Regions from separate parts of the Pseudobacillus sp. FSL P4-0506 genome, predicted to be linked through region 1. Evidence: riboswitches for the same ligand, from Rfam matches in the RefSeq annotation. Region 1 holds a riboswitch; each other region holds the start of a gene.
What was found. Region 1 has a riboswitch for cobalamin ahead of MKZ02_RS18115 (FecCD family ABC transporter permease). Riboswitches for the same ligand answer to the same signal wherever they lie in the genome.
Positions count from the first base shown of each region.

Region 1 (5,891 bases):
ACTGGCACTTTTCTATACGCCTCCTCCAATTCGGGAAGAATGCGATCATCCAGATAAGCTGTGCCTACCATAGAGTCTTCAAGCCCAAGCGCAAGCATGATTTCAGTTGCATGCTGATTCAATGCTACCGCTCTCTTTGGTGCAGCTGCCGTTCCCCATTCATCTGTTATCTTCTCCGCCGTTTTGCTGGCCGAACTCGAACTCTCATGATTGAAGCTCGCAAAGACCCATAGTGCAGCTATGCAAATAACTCCAGTTAAAATCCATATATTTTTTTTAATCATTTTGTTTCCCCCTTTTCACACATGAGCCAAAAATGTAATATGCGGTTTGTTTGTCCGCGGATGTATCTGGATCTCTCCATCTACTCCAAACACTTCTTTCAGCATGTCCTTGCTTAAAACCGCTGAGGGTGTTCCAGAACAAATCATGCGTCCCCCATTCATAACGTATATATAGTCGCAATAGAACGCGGCCAGATTTAAATCATGCAGAGCAGCCAAAACAGTAATCGGCAGCTTTTTGACAAGGTCGAGCAGTTGCAGCTGATGTCTGATGTCTAAATGGTTGGTTGGCTCATCAAGAATAACCATGCCCGCCTTCTGAGCAAGTGCTCTCGCAATAAACACCCGCTGTTTTTCTCCCCCAGATAACTGCTGAAAGCTACTTTGGCCATACTCGACCATGTCTACATAAGCTAAAGATTCGTGAATAATCTGTCGGTCCTCTTCTGTTTCATGTTGAAAAAATTTTTTATAAGGGTGACGGCCCATTGCTACGATTTCTTCAACGGTAAAATCAAATGGCACAGCAGCCTCTTGACTTACGACAGCCAGTTGTTTTGCTGCTTGCTTTGCCGGCATTTCATGCAGCCCTTTGCCATTAAGCCATACCTTTCCGCTATCTGGTGTTAAAATCCGAGAAGCGTTCTTCAATAAAGTGGATTTCCCACTTCCATTAGGACCAATAACGCCAATGAACTGTTTATCAGCCGCTTGTAGTGAAATATCGTCAATGATAAACTTGCCGTTTGCTGAATAACTAACATTCTCAACGAGTAGTTTCATCGGCCGCCTCCCCCAAACGAATAGGAGCTGTGCCGCAAGAGCCAAATAAAAAATGGCCCTCCACAAAAAGCGGTAACTACACCAATCGGCAGCTCCTCTGGCGCAAGCAGCAAGCGGGCTGCTGTATCTGACCAAATCACAACGAGCATGCCAAGCAGTGCACTAACTGGAATCACACGCTTATGGTCGGAACCGAGCAATAGCCGGGCTAGATGAGGCACCATTAATCCTACAAAGCCAATAGAACCACTCACTGCCACTACTGCACCGGTAATTAAAGAAGCAACAACAATAAGGATCTTTCGAAAAACATCTGTATTTACTCCAAGTGTTCCTGCCGCTTCTTCCCCCATTAACAAAGCATTCAACGATGAAGAGGCAGATAATAAAAAGAGGACACTGCCAGCAATTATTAGCGTCGGAATCGCTAAGTGTTCCCACTTGGCTCCAGCAAGGCTACCCATCATCCAAAACATGACTTCTCGAATCCCCGATTCTTTCGGTGCTAATGTCACAATAAAATTGGTTACAGCGGACAGCGTCATCGAAACAGCTACACCGGCCAGCAATAGGCGTGTCGTGAGAATCTTTCCGCCTTCCTGGGCGATTATGTACACGGCTCCCATTGCTATCATGGCACCGGTAAAAGCGCCAGTAGTTAAGGCATATTGTCCAAAGACAGGCAGAGCGCCAAATAAAATAACGAGCGTTGCTACTACTGAAGCACCTGAAGATACGCCTAAGATATAAGGATCGGCAAGTGAATTTCGTACCAATGCCTGAATGACAACTCCTGCTACTGCAAGACCCGCTCCTGTTACAGTTCCGAGCAATACACGCGGCACCCGAATGTTCCAAATTATGTGTTCCTGAGCCTTATTCCAGTCTGCCTCTATGTAATTGCCCACCCAAGGTGCATGTGAAAGGATGATCTTCCATGCTGTAACAGCTGGCATATTAACCGGCCCTAGAGTAATAGACCATGTAATAGAAAATAAAAGGAAGACAGCAAGTCCCATGAGTAAATACAAATAACCCTGCTTGTTCGCGCGGAAAACAGCTGAGAAAACAAAGGATGATCCTCTTTTCTTTCTTATCCATCCTGCAAACGCTAGCTTCAATGTTCCATCTCCTCTCTTTTTTATCAGCACAGAAAGAAAGCCCTGTTCTTATCGCTAAGAACAAGGCTTGGGTGTGTGAAAACAGCACAAAAAAGCAACAGAGACTGCTTTGTCTTCGGCCACCTTTCCTTTCCGCGAAGGCATCATAGGGGATCAAACCTGGGTAGGTCTCCTGGCTTACGGATCTGCGCGCTTTTTTCGTCTTCCCTGATTTCTCAAGTGACATCAATGAAAAAAAAACTTTCCGATTACAGTGGCGGGACCGCTCGGGATTTGCACCCGATTCCCTGTTACCCTTTGCTGTCTGTTGCAAAGGCACCCGGTTCTCTTATATAAAGTTTTTCATTGCTTACCAGTGTAATATAGTTTCCATGAATAGGCAATGCCTTTTCAATGCCCTCTCGCTTTTCTCATGCGTCCCTCTACTTCATCCCAACAAACAATGTTCCACCAATTATCAATATACTCCGCACGCTTATTTTTATATTTCAAGTAGTAAGCATGTTCCCAAACATCAAGTACAAGTAAAGGAACTACATCCCATTGGCTTAAGTTTTGATGTTTTTCAGCTTGCAATATTTCTAATCGCTGAGCTTGCGGCGACCATACGAGAATGGCCCATCCCCCTCCCTCTACTTTCTCGGCGGCTTTGGAGAAGTGTCTCTTAAACCCATCGAAGCTGCCAAACGACCGGGAAATCTCTCGGTTTAATTCACTTGAAGGCTTTCCCCCTCCGTTTGGGCACATGATTCTCCAAAAGATCGAATGTAAATAATGCCCGGCACCATTGAAAGCAAGCTCTCTCTCCCAATGCTTGACGAGCTCAAAGTCATTATTTTTTCGTGCCTTTTGCAGCTCCAGCTCTGCTTTATTCAAACCTTCTACATAGCTTTGATGATGCCGGTCATGATGAAGCCTCATTGTTTCTTCATCAATATAAGGCTCTAAAGCATTGTACGCATAGGGGAGAGGGGGAAGTTTGTGGCGGCCAATAGGAACCTGTTCAGCTCTTTCTCGCTCTTCCTCCTTCTCTTTTTCGTTTTCTTCAGCAAACAGCCCTTCATGAAGCTGGCGCCACTCCTGATCTAATCCCAAAATCTCACTTTGGATTAAATGAATCTCTTCTTCTTTCATATTCGATAAACGATTATCCATCTTCTCTACCTGGTTTTTCCACTTTTCCACCTGATTAAGGTCAATTAATTCATGCTGCAAAGCACATAAAGCCTCACACCATTTTTTAGCTTCCTTTAAATAACTGCGGTATATCTCCATCTGCCCTCCTCCTTTCAGCTCGTAATTTCAACATATGCATTGTTTTTATATGCGTTCTTCTTTCATACTCTTCCCTCTGCCTAACAAAGCAAATGAAGAGGACCGTTATCAAAAAAGAAAGAGGGGCTATGCAATCCCTTGGCAAAACAAAAAGCTGCCCACCAGTTGGTGTTCACTTAACTGGTGGATAGCTTTCTTATTAGCTTGATATCTTCATTTCATTCTTAAATGGTTGCTTAAATCTAAGCCAGGCGAAAATAACACCGATAATTAAGATCAAACCGAGGTAGCCAACAATTGGATACAAGGTGCCTACTAATTTAACGAATCCGACGAAGCTTGCCAGAAAAGCGGCCAATGTAGAAATAACTACTGCCGGAGTAAAAGACTTACGATGGGCCGGTACGATTCGCGCAGCAAAAGCATATATCATTCCGACAGACGTATTATAAATCATCGCTAACAATACAAATGACATAAAATAACCTGTGATTGGCGAAATATCATTGGCAATGTGAACAATCGGCATAGCGGCCTGCTGACTGGCTCCGAAATCTAAAAGCATTGTCAAATTAATTAATAAGATCAATAAGCCAAGGCCAATGCCTCCAAAAATACCTCCAAGCCCAGCCGTTCTCTCATTCTTTTCAGCTCCTCCCATCAATGTCAAAATAGCTGCTCCAGCCGCAATGTTGTACGATACATATAAGATGGCTCCTATCAGCCAATGAGAGGCTGCCGTATTTTCTGTTTGGCTGATTTGAAAAATATCCGAAACATTCCCTTCATAACGGAAAACAGAGTAAATAAAAACGATAAAAATCATGATAAATAGGAAGGGAGTCATCAAACTAATCGCCGAAATAACTTTTTGAAAATTGAAACATAGAGTGACAGCAGTTAATACCGTCATTATAAGACTTCCATACAAAGGAGCGATACCAAATTGCTGTTCGAAAATCGATCCGCTGCCGGCAATCATTACTGCCGCAACGCCAAATAAGAAAAAGGTGATAAGGGCATCAACAAACATCCCTATCCATTTCCCGCAAATTAAATAAATAACATTTTTATGAGAATCGGTTTTAAGACGAGAGCCGATTTGCAGCAATTGCATGCCTAAAAAAGCAAATAGAAGAGTAGCCATACATGTTCCTGCTATGCTAATCCATCCAAAGCTCGTAAAAAATTGCAATATTTCCTGTCCGGAAGCAAATCCTGCCCCTACAATGACTCCGATGTATGCGCCTGCAATTTGAAAAGCTTTTTTCATTCTTCTCCCTCTTTCGTTTGAATATTCTGAATTCACTAGGTGTGGACAAGAAAACCTGTTGATGCCAGGTTTTCTTAAATGTCATACTCGCCAAATTACAGTGAATAGGCTTTTTCTTTCAATGTAAATTGCTTCACCGCTTCGAGATCAATATCATAGCCGATTCCTGGCTTGTTCGGAACTTGAATAACCCCATCGTGCACTGTTACTTCTGGTGTGACAATATCCTTCTCCCAATAACGGGAAGAAGCAGCCGTATCACCCGGGAGTGTAAAATTACTTAAGGTAGTTAATGCCACATTATGCGCTCGTCCTACACCCGCTTCAATCATTCCTCCGCACCAAACAGGAATATTGTTCTCCTTGCATAAATCATGAATCCGTTTAGATTCCGTCAATCCACCGACACGGCCAATTTTAATATTGATAATTTTACAGCTGCCGAGCTGCAAAGCTTTTCTGGCATCTTCATAGGAATGAATGCTTTCATCCAGACAAATCGGTGTTTTTAATTCTTTTTGAATAACCGCATGGTCAATGATATCATCCGATGCAAGCGGCTGTTCAATCATTGTTAAATTGAATTCGTCTAGCTTCTTCAATTCTGGCAGGTCCTCGAGACGATAAGCTGAATTGGCATCAGCCATAAGTTGGATATCTGGGAAAGAGCGACGGATCTCTCTGATGACATCAACATCCCAGCCCGGCTTAATTTTCACTTTGATTCGTTTATAGCCCTCTTCAACATGCTCTTTAATAATAGCTAAAAGATCATTCACCGTATCTTGAATACCGATGCTAATCCCCACATCAATCGTTGTATTGTCTCCTCCTAGGGCCTCATAAAGCGGGATTCCTTCCCGTTTAGCGTGCAAATCCCACACCGCTCCTTCAATGGCCGATTTCGCCATGTTATTTTTTCTGATCGGCTCAAATATCTCTGAAATTTCATCGGGATGAGAAATTTCTTTGCCTTTTAATAAAGGAATCAAGAAATCTTCTATCATATGCCAGTTTGTTTTTAGCGTTTCTTCATTATAAGAAGGAGAGACAAAAGCAACAGATTCTCCCCAGCCGGATACTCCCTCTTCATCTTTTACCTCTACGAGAATAAATTCTTTGTTTTCGATGGTTCCGAAGCTAGTAGTAAAAGGA
Region 1 covers NZ_JBBOOI010000001.1:3,666,563-3,672,453, forward strand. Annotated here, with positions in the region: gene MKZ02_RS18105 (ABC transporter substrate-binding protein) at 1-284, opposite strand, end outside; gene MKZ02_RS18110 (ABC transporter ATP-binding protein) at 300-1,067, opposite strand; gene MKZ02_RS18115 (FecCD family ABC transporter permease) at 1,064-2,086, opposite strand; cobalamin riboswitch at 2,334-2,526, opposite strand; gene MKZ02_RS18120 (superoxide dismutase) at 2,579-3,463, opposite strand; gene MKZ02_RS18125 (YkvI family membrane protein) at 3,663-4,736, opposite strand; gene menC (o-succinylbenzoate synthase) at 4,832-5,891, opposite strand, start outside.

Region 2 (5,891 bases), 630 kb from region 1:
AAGGTTGCATGAATAAAGATACCCGAGGCTAATATGTTTAATACCGGCAGGAAAATATAGTCTGTTAAAACAGCCCAGCCAACTAGAAAACCGACACTCGGATTAATTGTTTTAGAAGCATACGTATAAGCGGAACCAGACGAAGGGAAGGCTTTTACCATTTTTCCGTAACTATAGGCAGTAAATAAAACCATGATAAGCGCTACTAAATAGGCAGCCGCCGCTCTTCCTTGTGTCCCTTGAGCAACGATACCATAGGGAGAAAATACGGCCATCGGGGACATATAGGCTAATCCCATAAACACCAAGGGAAAAAGAGTTAACGTTCGATTTAATTGTGGTGCAGCATGACTCTTTGTATTTTTGACATGATCCATGTTATAGCCTCCTCGTAGTTTATTGAAATATTTTTGGCTATTCAGACTAATTTTAGTGTTTTTCAGCCCCTATAGCCTTGGGACTTAAAAAGTTGATATATGTTTGATAAAAATGTGTATCTTTAACGGGTATATTGCTTCATCACTTTAAGCAACTTTTCGTGATCAATGGCATAAGCTTTCTTTCCAAAGGGTTTCACTAAAGACATTGTTTTGGCTGCGATCATCGCATTAATGACTGATTCATCAACAGATTGACAGACGGCTTCATAAATAGGATCAAAACTCTCATCGTTGACAAAGGTCATTGTCAATTTGTCTTCTGAAAGTTGGGGGATATCCATTTCATTTGCTGTTGAAAAGGCCAGGAAAATATCACCGGAATTGTTTCCGCCAGGGCTTCCGCTCCTGCCAATCCCAATCGCCGCCCGCTTTGCAAGGCGCTTAAGCTGATGGGGAAGCATCGGAATATCTGTCCCGATAATAACGATGATGGAGCCTTGCTCTTTAGAAAGGATTTTATGCTCAGTTAAATGTTTTCCAACAGGTACACCTAAAACGGTAAGCCAGTCGCGGATACCATAGTTTGCTTGAACTAACACTCCCACATGATGCTGTTCGCCATTTAGTTCAACTATGCGGGATGATGTACCCGTTCCGCCTTTAAATTCATAACAAATCATGCCAGTTCCTCCACCAACATTGCCTTCAGCGATGGCCCCGGACTTTGCTGAATGGATAGCTGATAGGACATGTTCCTCTTTGATATGCTGGCCATTAATGTCGTTTAACAATCCATCATATGTTTCTGCAATAACTGGCATTGCCCAAAGGTGATGCTCACTGAACTGTTCTTTATACTTCTCAATCATCCATTTGGTTGTGGCATGATGAGCCATGCCGACAGAATGTGTATTCGTAAGACAGATCGGGCTTAAGAAATAGCCGCCGTCATTTACCCAATGCATTCCTGTCATTTCGCCATTTCCATTTAAGCTGTATGTGCCGGCCCAAATAGGCTGCATCTTTTCCTTTGTTCCTCGCGGCAAAATAGCCGTTACGCCCGTACGGATCGGGCCCTCCCCAATTACAACAGGACCTTCTCCTTCTATAATCGTTGTATAGCCGACCTTAACACCTGGAACATCGGTAATCGCATTAAAGTGCCCCGGCACACCAGGAAAATCTAATCCAATATCACGTGCTCGTTTTCTCGCGGACATATGTATTCCTCCTGTCTAGCAGATTATTTGGCATGTATAAAAAGTTTTTGTGCTCCTCTACACCTTTAAGTTAGGGGAGGGAGACTTTAAAACATTCACAAAAAGTATTGCTAATGCACAAAACAAAGGAAAAGAAAAATGACGGCAATTCATTAAACCCTCCTTTCAGACAGTATTAACTAAAATTTTTAGTGCCATATAGTGCGGCCTTCATACATTTAAGATGACAAGGCAATGATCGCCAGCTATCAATCTTTTCTCTTAAATGAGTTAAAGCAAGAATCATTCCACGCAATGAATGATTCAAATTCCCTTTTAAATCAAGGTGTTTCTACTAACTGAAAAATGCCATATAAAAGTAATGTTAGTTTAAACTTACATCTATGGACCTTTAATCATACGAATATGGGGCCTTTCATTCTATCAACCATACTGTCAGTTTAAACATACAGTGTAATGACAAACTTTCATAAAATGCTTTCAATGAACCTACTTGAAGAAGGTTCTTCAGTAACTTATCTCTTGCTCCATATCGAAAGTAAAGTTGTAGCTTCTTCCGTATGTAAATTATGAACGCTTGAGAGCGGAGAGGTTGGCGTCATTTGGACAAGAGTAAACTGAAAAGTATGTCTGGAAAGGGTTAGTGAACATGCCGGCATCGTTTTGTGGTAATATGTAGAAAAGTGAATATTTTTTGAATAGGTGCTGTGCGTATATTAAAGATGGACAGCTTAAAAGGGAAGCTTGGTGAAAATCCAACACGGTTCCCGCCACTGTAAATTCAGAGCAACCTGCATAACGTCACTGCTTTTATAAAAGAAAAAGTGGGAAGGCGCGGGTTGTGTAGAAGATAAGTCAGGAAACCTGCCTATTTAAAGAGCACAGATGGACCTACGGGATATAGGGAGGTGTTTACGGAAAGAAGATAATGGCTGGGTTTTATATAAGGGCATGCACTCTTTTTTTGTAAGCATTTAAACTATACAGGTTTAAATGCTTTTTTATTGCTGCTTTTTTGGGTCACTGTAAGAGAACATTCATATGAATAGCCAGGAATACTTTTAGTTAAAGGAGAGGAATGGAAAATGACTATTTTAACAGATCTACAGCAACGAAGAGCGATCCGTAATTATGATGGGCGCGAAGTAGAGGATGAAAAAATCTTTAAGCTATTAGAAGCAGCTACATGGGCACCCAACGATAGAATGAGAGAGCCGTGGACATTTTATGTCGTAAAAGGGGAAGCCAAGAGCAGGTATAACCAACTAGCAGAAGATTACTTAAAAGAGCGATTTCCTACAAAGCCCAATCTCATTGAAAGCTCTTTAAAGGTCGTTCAGAATACGCCACTACATATTATTGTAACGAGCGATGTTATTCCTGATGATGAAGACGCCACAAAAGACAACGAGTTTGCGGTCTGTTGTGCGATCCATTCGATGTGGCTGGCGGCTCATGAGTTAGGGCTAGGTTTTGTATGGCGGACGCGGGGCGTAGGACTTGTACATGACGAACGACTTTATCGATTTATCGGATCCCCGGAGCATAAAAAGGTAGTGGGTAATTTATTTATTGGCTATCCAGATCCTGAGTCATTAAAGAAAGTAAAAGTGCCCATTCGCACATCATTCGAAGACAAAACAATTTGGATGGGGACAAGTCAATAATAAGGGTTTCAATTGGGTTGCTTTTTTATGATCTTGATGTGGATCGTTAAACCTTTGATTAACGGATAAAGGGACGGATATAAAAGACGCGAAAAAGAAGGCTATTTTTAAATCTGTTTGAACGATGAAAGAGTCTTCTTTTACTTTAAAAAAGCATTTCTATCCTCTTCAATGGTTAGAAATGCTTTTTTATAAAGGGCATTTCAGAAAATGTACAGTTTTTATATGTGGATCAAGCCTTGATAGTAATTTACGTTATCCGGAATAAAAAGCTGAGGAGCTTATAACCCTTTGTTTTTTATATAACCTAAGCAAATACAAAAAGAAGGAGCATTGGATAGATGAATAGTATAAGCACATCTTTAGGACGTAACTACATTGACTTATGGAAAGAAAATATGAAAGAGTGGGACGGAACGCTTTCTAACCGAATGATAAATGATGAAGCGGAAGATGCCTTTTGGAACGCTTTTTTGGAAAAAAAGCAGCAAAATGGCACAGTCGATACAAATGCTTATGCACACATCATCCGAGAAGAGCTGTTGAAGCTGCTCCATGAAAGTGATCATGTACTGGAGATTGGGCCCGGCTGGGGTAATTATACATTCTGTGTGTCTGAACATGTCAAACAGCTTACATGCGTTGATATTTCCCAAAGCATTATCGATTTTTTAAAACATAAAACCGAAAAGATGCAATTAAACAATATAAGCTTTATACATGAAAAATGGGAACAGCTCAACATTAAGCAAACGTGTGATGTAGTGTTTGGAATAAACTGTTATTATCGCATCCGCGATATCGATAAAGCTTTACTTAAAATGAATCAGGCTGCCTCTCGGCTTGTTATAGCGGGTATGACAAGCGGTCCAGAAAAGCCTCACTATATAGATTTACATAGAGAACACGGTTATTCCATAAAGTTTAGACGCAGGGATTATATTGATTTGCAAAATATTCTGTATCAGCTTGGAATTATGGCCAATTGTAGAATTATTGAGATCCCGCGCGTGAGTATATATGAATCGTTTGAAGCTCTTATACGTGATAACGTCAGCAAAATTCTAACAAGAGACTATAATCAACAAGAAGTTGAGCAAGCGCTAAGCCGATACGTAGTAGAGAAAAATGGGCAATATGAATATTCCTATACCATTCATGCGGCGCTGCTTTATTGGAAGCCGGTAAACATTTGATGGGGTGTGTATCCTGGAAAATAAATCCATTTATCATACGGATGTGCCATGCTTCAATCAAGCGGTTATTTTGGTTTCTCGTTGGCCAAAATCTTAATTTGGGTAAATCAGTAATAATCGTTTACGTTTTGATCAGTCAGCGTTTTATTCACTTCAAAGTGTGGGCAAAATAATTAAACAGGCATAAATACATGATCGGCTAGCCACGATAGGCAGGAGATCTTTTTACATAGGGAATCATGATAAGGCAAATAGTGAATAGGCAAGGCTTTGCTTCATACATTCTCCAAGGGAGACGCATTTTCGTATTTCTTCTCGTATCTTTATGGTACAATCATGGGGTACCTCCGGTATGTATCATGGACACATTTGTAAGTATGAAAAATTTTAAAGATAAGCTGGTGATACTTATATGAACCATTCTGAAGAGACGAAAACAACTCATAGATCAACAAAAGAAAAAGATCAGCTAATTACCCGGTTAAAAAGAATAGAGGGACAAGTGCGCGGCATTCAAAATATGATTGAAAACGACCGATATTGTGTAGATATTCTTACTCAAATTTCAGCTATTAATGCAGCGATGAATAAGGTTGGTCTGCATTTATTAGAAAGGCACACCCAGCATTGTGTAGCGGATGCTATAAGAGATGGGGATGAAGAAGAAGCGATTCAAGAATTGATGGAAGTATTTAAACGATTCTCTAAATCTTTATAGTAAAAAGCCAGCTTTCAGTAGTTGGTTTTTTTTCTTGGGCAGATGTATACGAGGAGAGGGAATAGCGAAGAGATAAATAAGCGAACATTTTAGTAGTTTTTTTACACAGGGAGAGGGTATTACATCAAAAGAATGGATACTGCTTCCTCGTATAAAAGACAAATAAACCATAAGGAGAAGAAAGAGTGATCCAGTGACTTACACATACTACATAAAAGAAGAAAAAGAGCGAGACGAATAAGAAAATTATTTTCAGGGAAAATTATTGTAGCGATCCGTTTGTACCGATTTTTATTACTGAATCAGCATTAGACCCTATTAGTGTGGGGCTTTGTTAAGCGTATCAAGTCAAACATTTGGGACAAGTTGATCTGAACAGCAGGAAAGAATGCCTGATTATCGCAAAACAAATTTTATTTTCCTATTTACTACCCTACAGGGGTATGGTAATATAAGAATTGTAAAAAGTTAGATCATCACTTAAGGAGGGGTTCTTATGCAACAAGTCACACTTAATGTAAAAGGGATGTCTTGCGGACATTGTGTTAATTCTATTGAAGGAAATGTAGGTCAGTTAAAAGGGGTAGAATCTGTCAATGTTCATCTAAACGAAGGAAAAGTGGATATTGCATTTGATGCGAATGAAGTAAGCTTAAAAGAGATTACCGAGGTTATTGAAGATCAAGGATACGATGTTGAGTAGCCTGCCC
Region 2 covers NZ_JBBOOI010000001.1:3,039,592-3,045,482, reverse strand. Annotated here, with positions in the region: gene MKZ02_RS15300 (APC family permease) at 1-377, opposite strand, end outside; gene MKZ02_RS15295 (DmpA family aminopeptidase) at 500-1,600, opposite strand; cobalamin riboswitch at 2,284-2,486, shown strand; gene MKZ02_RS15290 (nitroreductase family protein) at 2,686-3,267, shown strand; gene MKZ02_RS15285 (class I SAM-dependent methyltransferase) at 3,609-4,463, shown strand; gene MKZ02_RS15280 (metal-sensing transcriptional repressor) at 4,876-5,181, shown strand; gene copZ (copper chaperone CopZ) at 5,678-5,884, shown strand.
Region 2: another riboswitch for cobalamin. It lies ahead of MKZ02_RS15290 (nitroreductase family protein); the one in region 1 lies ahead of MKZ02_RS18115 (FecCD family ABC transporter permease).

Region 3 (5,891 bases), 1.0 Mb from region 1:
CCTCATCCTAGGATTTCCAACTAAATGAATATTGACGATTTGGACAGTATGACAAAATAAGTCTGGCAGTACCTCAATACCCACTCCACTGCCTATAGAAGTTGTTGGAATATATTTGTAATCACTTCCGTAATTTATATCCTTATCCACTTTTCATCCTCCTTCATTCACCTAAATACCTGCGCAAAATCTATTGTTCCCCTTTATTTGTTCATTTAAGCAAAGTATTTGAAGCAAGAAAAATGAATAAGATCGATCAAATTATGTTAAATCCTATTACTCAAAAATCTTAAGGGGTGAAAGTGAAAGGCATGCAAGGAACAAGTTGCATTCAAACGAAAAAGCTTTCCGATGAAGTAAAGGATTGTCTGGCGGTTTGAGTAGTCTTAGGAGTACTGTCGCTACTTTTTTACAGCAGCAAAAAGGTCCCGCTTAATAGCCGGGCATATACATCTGTTCACTAAAGAATCTCCCTGAAAAGTGCCTGTTCAGAAGGCTGCTACATACTTGAATAGCCTTCTTACGTAATTGTAGACCTCACTATGCAGTGAGGTTTTTTCCTGTCCATTCAGAAAATGAAACATTATAATAAAAAGTGGAAAAAGCTTTATAGTGCACAGCTATGGAAGGGATAATTTTTTTATTTTAAGGCTTTTCCTAATTGAAAGTTATTTTTCTTAAGCAGGAATTAAGATATACTAAAAATAAATAAGTATGAGTAAAGGTGTGGTTTTTTGACGGACGAGTTATTGGTAAAAAAGCAACATAAGAAATTATCGCGTTTGAAAGTGATTCAGAGGGCTGTTTTTATTACAGTTGGCGCCTTGCTCATGGCTGTTGGATTAGAGATCTTTTTAGTTCCCAACCAGGTAATTGATGGTGGGGTGACAGGTATTTCCATTATGCTTTCCCACATTACAGGAGTAAAACTTGGTATCTTTCTTTTTATCTTAAATTTACCGTTTGTATACTTGGGATATAAGCAATTTGGGAAAACTTTTGCCATATCGACTGTATATGGGATTATTATGCTATCTGTCTTCGCCACATTTTTTCACCCGATTATGCCGTTTACTGAGGATATCCTTCTGGCCACAATTTTTGGAGGGATTTTTCTAGGTGTTGGGGTTGGGATGGTCATCCGAAATGGCGGGGCGCTAGATGGGACTGAAGTACTTTCAATTGTGATAAGCAAAAAAGTCCCTTTTTCTGTTGGTGAAATTGTCATGTTCATTAACTTATTTATACTTAGCTCTGCAGGGTTTGTCTACACGTGGGATCGTGCGATGTATTCTATCCTAGCTTATGTGGTAGCTGCTAAAGCGATCGATATTGTCGTTGCCGGGATGGAAGAATCAAAATCGGCATGGATTATTAGCGATGAAGCAAGAGAGATAGGCGATGCCATTAATAGCCGATTAGGAAGAGGCGTCACTTATTTACATGGAGAGGGCGCTTATACAGGTGATGACAAAAAGGTTATATTTTGCATCATTACCCGTTTGGAAGAATCTAAATTAACCACAATCGTGGAGGAGATCGATGCTTCGGCTTTCCTGGCCATTGCAGATATTTCGGAAGTGCGCGGTGGACGGTTTAAAAAGAGAAACATCCATTAAATTATTAATCTATTTGCGATCACAACTGTACATATTTTTCAGTTGGCAGACAAAGTCCACAAGGTAAAACATACTTTTTAAAAAGTATGTTTTTATTTATTTATGTGTAAAATTCAAATTCAAAACCATCCTATTTGGTTAAGATTAAGGAGCGAGCCTCGGGGAATATTAAACTAATACTAACTAAAAGAAAGGAGAAGTTTCATGTGGAAACATATTTTATCCAGTATTGGAATTGGCGGAGTAGCGATTGATACAGCTCTTCAAAAAGAGGCTTACCACAGAGGGGATAAAATTGAAGGAACAGTATTGATTAATGGCGGCCGGGCTGCGGAACCAATTGATGCACTCATTGTTTCTTTGCATCTGCAAATGGATGAAGTTCGCGAAGACAGTGATTTTGCATACCATGACAAAGATGTAAAAGAAATTCTTATCCCGATTCAACGTGAAATCCAGCCTAAAGAAAAGCTAACGATTCCTTTCTCGCTGGAAATTGACCTTGAACATCCACCTACCAGTGATACAAATAAAACCTTTTTAAAAACAACCGCTGTGATTCCGCAAGCCGTTGATCCTTCTGGTCAGGATGAATTAATCATTTTAAATTAAATAAGGACAGAAAAATAAATCAAGGCTTGCACAGGAGAATTTTCATTGTTATACTAATCCGGACACAACATTTAGTGGTAATGCTTTAATTAAATCAATATTTAGTAAAAAGGTGCTGTCACAGCTTAATAGGGAATTCGGTGAAATACCGAAGCTGTCCCCGCAACTGTAAGTGTGAACGACCGCAGATCAATCCACTGTCTAATAGATGGGAAGGAATGTGGAAGGAAGAAGCACAAGCCAGGAGACCTGCCTTTTTACTGCGTGTACTCTTCTTCGGGAGTTGGGAAGAAAGCGCGGAGAAAATAAAAATGTCTTTCGTTCAGACAAGCTCTTTTGATGATGCTTAGGAGCAGGTCTGTCCCATTTTTCATTAAACTTTTATTTCTTCGCTCTTATCCCATCTTTCATCTAGAAAGATGGTTTTTTTATGGACAAAAAAATCTCTTTCTAAACTACTTATCGTTTAGGAGGAACAAATATGATTCAAACAGTACAAAGTGTGGCAGAAGAGGCGTTCAGTGAAATTCAAAAAGAATTCCCCTCTATTGAACTGGCAAGCTACAAGAAAAAAGTAAGGGTAACTTTGGATACGAGAGAGGGATGGACAAATGAGCAGGTTCAGCAGCTGCTTTTACATTCAGCCGTGGAGCGGATCACAAGTGAAGAACCGGATTGGACATTTGTAGCTGCCCGTCTGTATTTACAACAATTATATAAGCAAGCAGCTATAACACGTGGGGAAAACACCAATAGGTATGGCAGCTTCTTGAACCTTATTCACCTTCTGCTGAAAGAAGGAATATACAATCCGCAGTTAACGACAGCTTATACGGAAGCGGAGATTAATGAGTTAAGCACCATCATTGATCCTGATAAAGATCACTTATTTACATACATCGGAATTGTTACATTGAGCGAAAGATATTTAGCTCATACGCTCGACAAGCAGCCAGCAGAGCTTCCGCAGGAAAGATGGCTCATTATTGCGATGACGTTAATGATGAACGAACCTCAATCGGTACGTCTCCAATACGTAAAAGAAGCATATTGGGCTCTTTCTAATTTATATATGACAACAGCTACGCCAACACTTGCCAATGCCGGGAAATCATACGGCCAGCTGTCAAGCTGCTTTATCGATACGGTGGACGACAGCCTGCAAGGGATCTTTGATGCCAATACGGACGCTGCCAATTTGAGCAAAAATGGAGGGGGCCTGGGCATTTACTTAGGGAAAATTCGCAGCCAGGGCAGTGACATTAAAGGATTCAAAAATGTCAGCTCCGGCGTGATTCCATGGATGAAACAGCTCAATAATACGGCCGTTTCTGTCGATCAGCTCGGACAGCGTCAGGGGGCGATCGCTGTTTATCTCGATGTCTGGCATAAAGACATTTTTTCCTTTTTAGAAACCCGTTTGAATAACGGAGATGAACGCCGCCGAACACATGATTTGTTTACCGGTATAACGATACCGGATTTGTTTATGGAAGCTGTTGATAACAGGGAAGAATGGCATTTATTTGACCCGCATGAGGTAAGGAAGGTAATGGGCTACTCGCTTGAAGACTCATTTGATGAAAAAAGAGGAGCAGGTACATTTAGAAACCGGTATAAAGAGTGTGCGGCTCATCCAGCGCTCAGCAAAAAAACCGTGCCGGCTATTGAGATTATGAAAGCTATTATGATTTCCCAGCTTGAAACAGGCACCCCTTATATGTTTTACAGGGATACCGTCAACCGGGCGAATCCGAATAAGCATGCCGGCATGATTTATGCGAGCAATCTCTGTACGGAAATCTGCCAAAATATGAGTCCGACTGTTGTGATCGAAGAAAAGACGGAAGACGGAAAAATCATGATTACGAAGGACCCAGGCGATTATGTTGTATGTAATTTGTCATCTGTTTCTTTGGCCCGCGCTGTTATGGATGAAGTGCTTGAGCGCTTAATTCCGATTCAGGTAAGAATGCTTGATAACGTGATTGAAATGAACAGTATCCCAGTGCTACAGGCACAGCTGACGAACAAGAAATATAGGGGAATTGGGCTCGGCACGTTTGGCTGGCAGCACCTGCTCGCTTTGAAGGGATTAAGCTGGGAATCGGACGAAGCAGTCAGTTATTGCGATGAGCTGTACGAGCAGCTCGCGTTCTTAACTATTGAGGCAAGTGCGGAGCTTGCAGCCGAAAAAGGGGCTTACCCGGTATTTGCAGGATCAGAGTGGGAGAGCGGCGTCTACTTTGAGCAAAGAGGTTACAGTGGGACGAAATGGCAAGAGTTAAAGGAAAAAGTGAAAAGATCAGGCATGAGGAATGGATATTTGCTGGCAGTGGCGCCGAATTCATCCACTGCTTTGATTGCCGGTTCAACAGCCGGAATTGACCCGGTTTTCCGTAAAGAATATATGGAAGAGAAGAAAAATTATAAAATCCCAGTGACTGCTCCGGACTTGTCGGCTAAGACGACCTGGTACTATAAAACAGTTTACTTAATTGATCAGCATTGGAGCATTCGCCAGAACGCCAAGCGCCAGCGCCATATTGACCAGGCCGTCTCCTTTAACTTATATGTGCGGAACGACATTAAGGCAAAAGCGCTGCTTGATCTGCATTTGGATGCGTGGGATTCAGGGTTAAAAACAACTTATTATGTGCGGTCGACCGCTTCTGATATTGAAGACTGTGAAAGCTGTCATTCATAAGGGGGAGAATGAGTATGAAACTTAAAAAAAGAGAAATCATTGATCATAGTGCACCAAACCGTTCTACAGGGATTGTGAACGGGAAAAGCTCAAATATTTTAAACTGGGACGATGTGCGCTTTAGCTGGGCTTATCCAAAATATAAGAGAATGCTTGCGAACTTTTGGACACCATTTGAAATCAATATGACGAAAGACCGCCAGCAATTTAGCGAGCTGTCTCCTGATGAAAGAAATGCATTTTTAAAGATTATCGGTTTGCTTGCTTTGCTTGATAGTATTCAAACCGATTATGCTGGCAGAGCGGCAGACTATTTAACAGATTCCAGCTTGCATGCGTTAATGATTATTCTTGCTCAGCAGGAAGTGATTCATAATCATTCTTACAGCTACGTGTTATCGAGTGTGGCGGATAAAGAGACGCAAGATCAAGTATTTGATTTTTGGCGGACCGAACCGATTCTTCAGGAACGCAATGAGTTTGTGACAAAAGGGTATGAAGCCTTTTCTCATGAACCAACCGTCGAAAACTTTCTGAAATCGATTATTTATGATGTGATATTAGAAGGCCTTTTCTTTTACTCTGGATTTGCTTTTTTCTACAATTTGGCCCGCAATCAAAAAATGATTGCAACGAGCACAATGATTAATTATATCAATCGGGATGAGCAACTTCATGTCGGATTATTTGAAAAGATTTTTAAAGAAGTGCTAAGTGAACATCCCGAGTATGATACAGAAGAATTACATCTCTACGGAAAGGAGGCATTCCGACAGGCCGCTGAACTTGAAATTGAGTGGGGAAACTCAATCATTGGCCATAAGATAGATGGAATTCAAATGAGCGAGCTGGAAAGCTATATTAAGTTCATGGCCAATAAACGTGCTGAACAGTTAGGTTTCACAGCGCCGTTTGAAGGCTACCGGACAAACCCAATGCGCTGGATTATTGCT
Region 3 covers NZ_JBBOOI010000001.1:2,661,426-2,667,316, forward strand. Annotated here, with positions in the region: gene MKZ02_RS13440 (MBL fold metallo-hydrolase) at 1-150, opposite strand, end outside; gene MKZ02_RS13445 (YitT family protein) at 735-1,619, shown strand; gene MKZ02_RS13450 (sporulation protein) at 1,824-2,231, shown strand; cobalamin riboswitch at 2,325-2,502, shown strand; gene MKZ02_RS13455 (ribonucleoside-diphosphate reductase subunit alpha) at 2,713-4,938, shown strand; gene MKZ02_RS13460 (ribonucleotide-diphosphate reductase subunit beta) at 4,947-5,891, shown strand, end outside.
Region 3: another riboswitch for cobalamin. It lies ahead of MKZ02_RS13455 (ribonucleoside-diphosphate reductase subunit alpha); the one in region 1 lies ahead of MKZ02_RS18115 (FecCD family ABC transporter permease).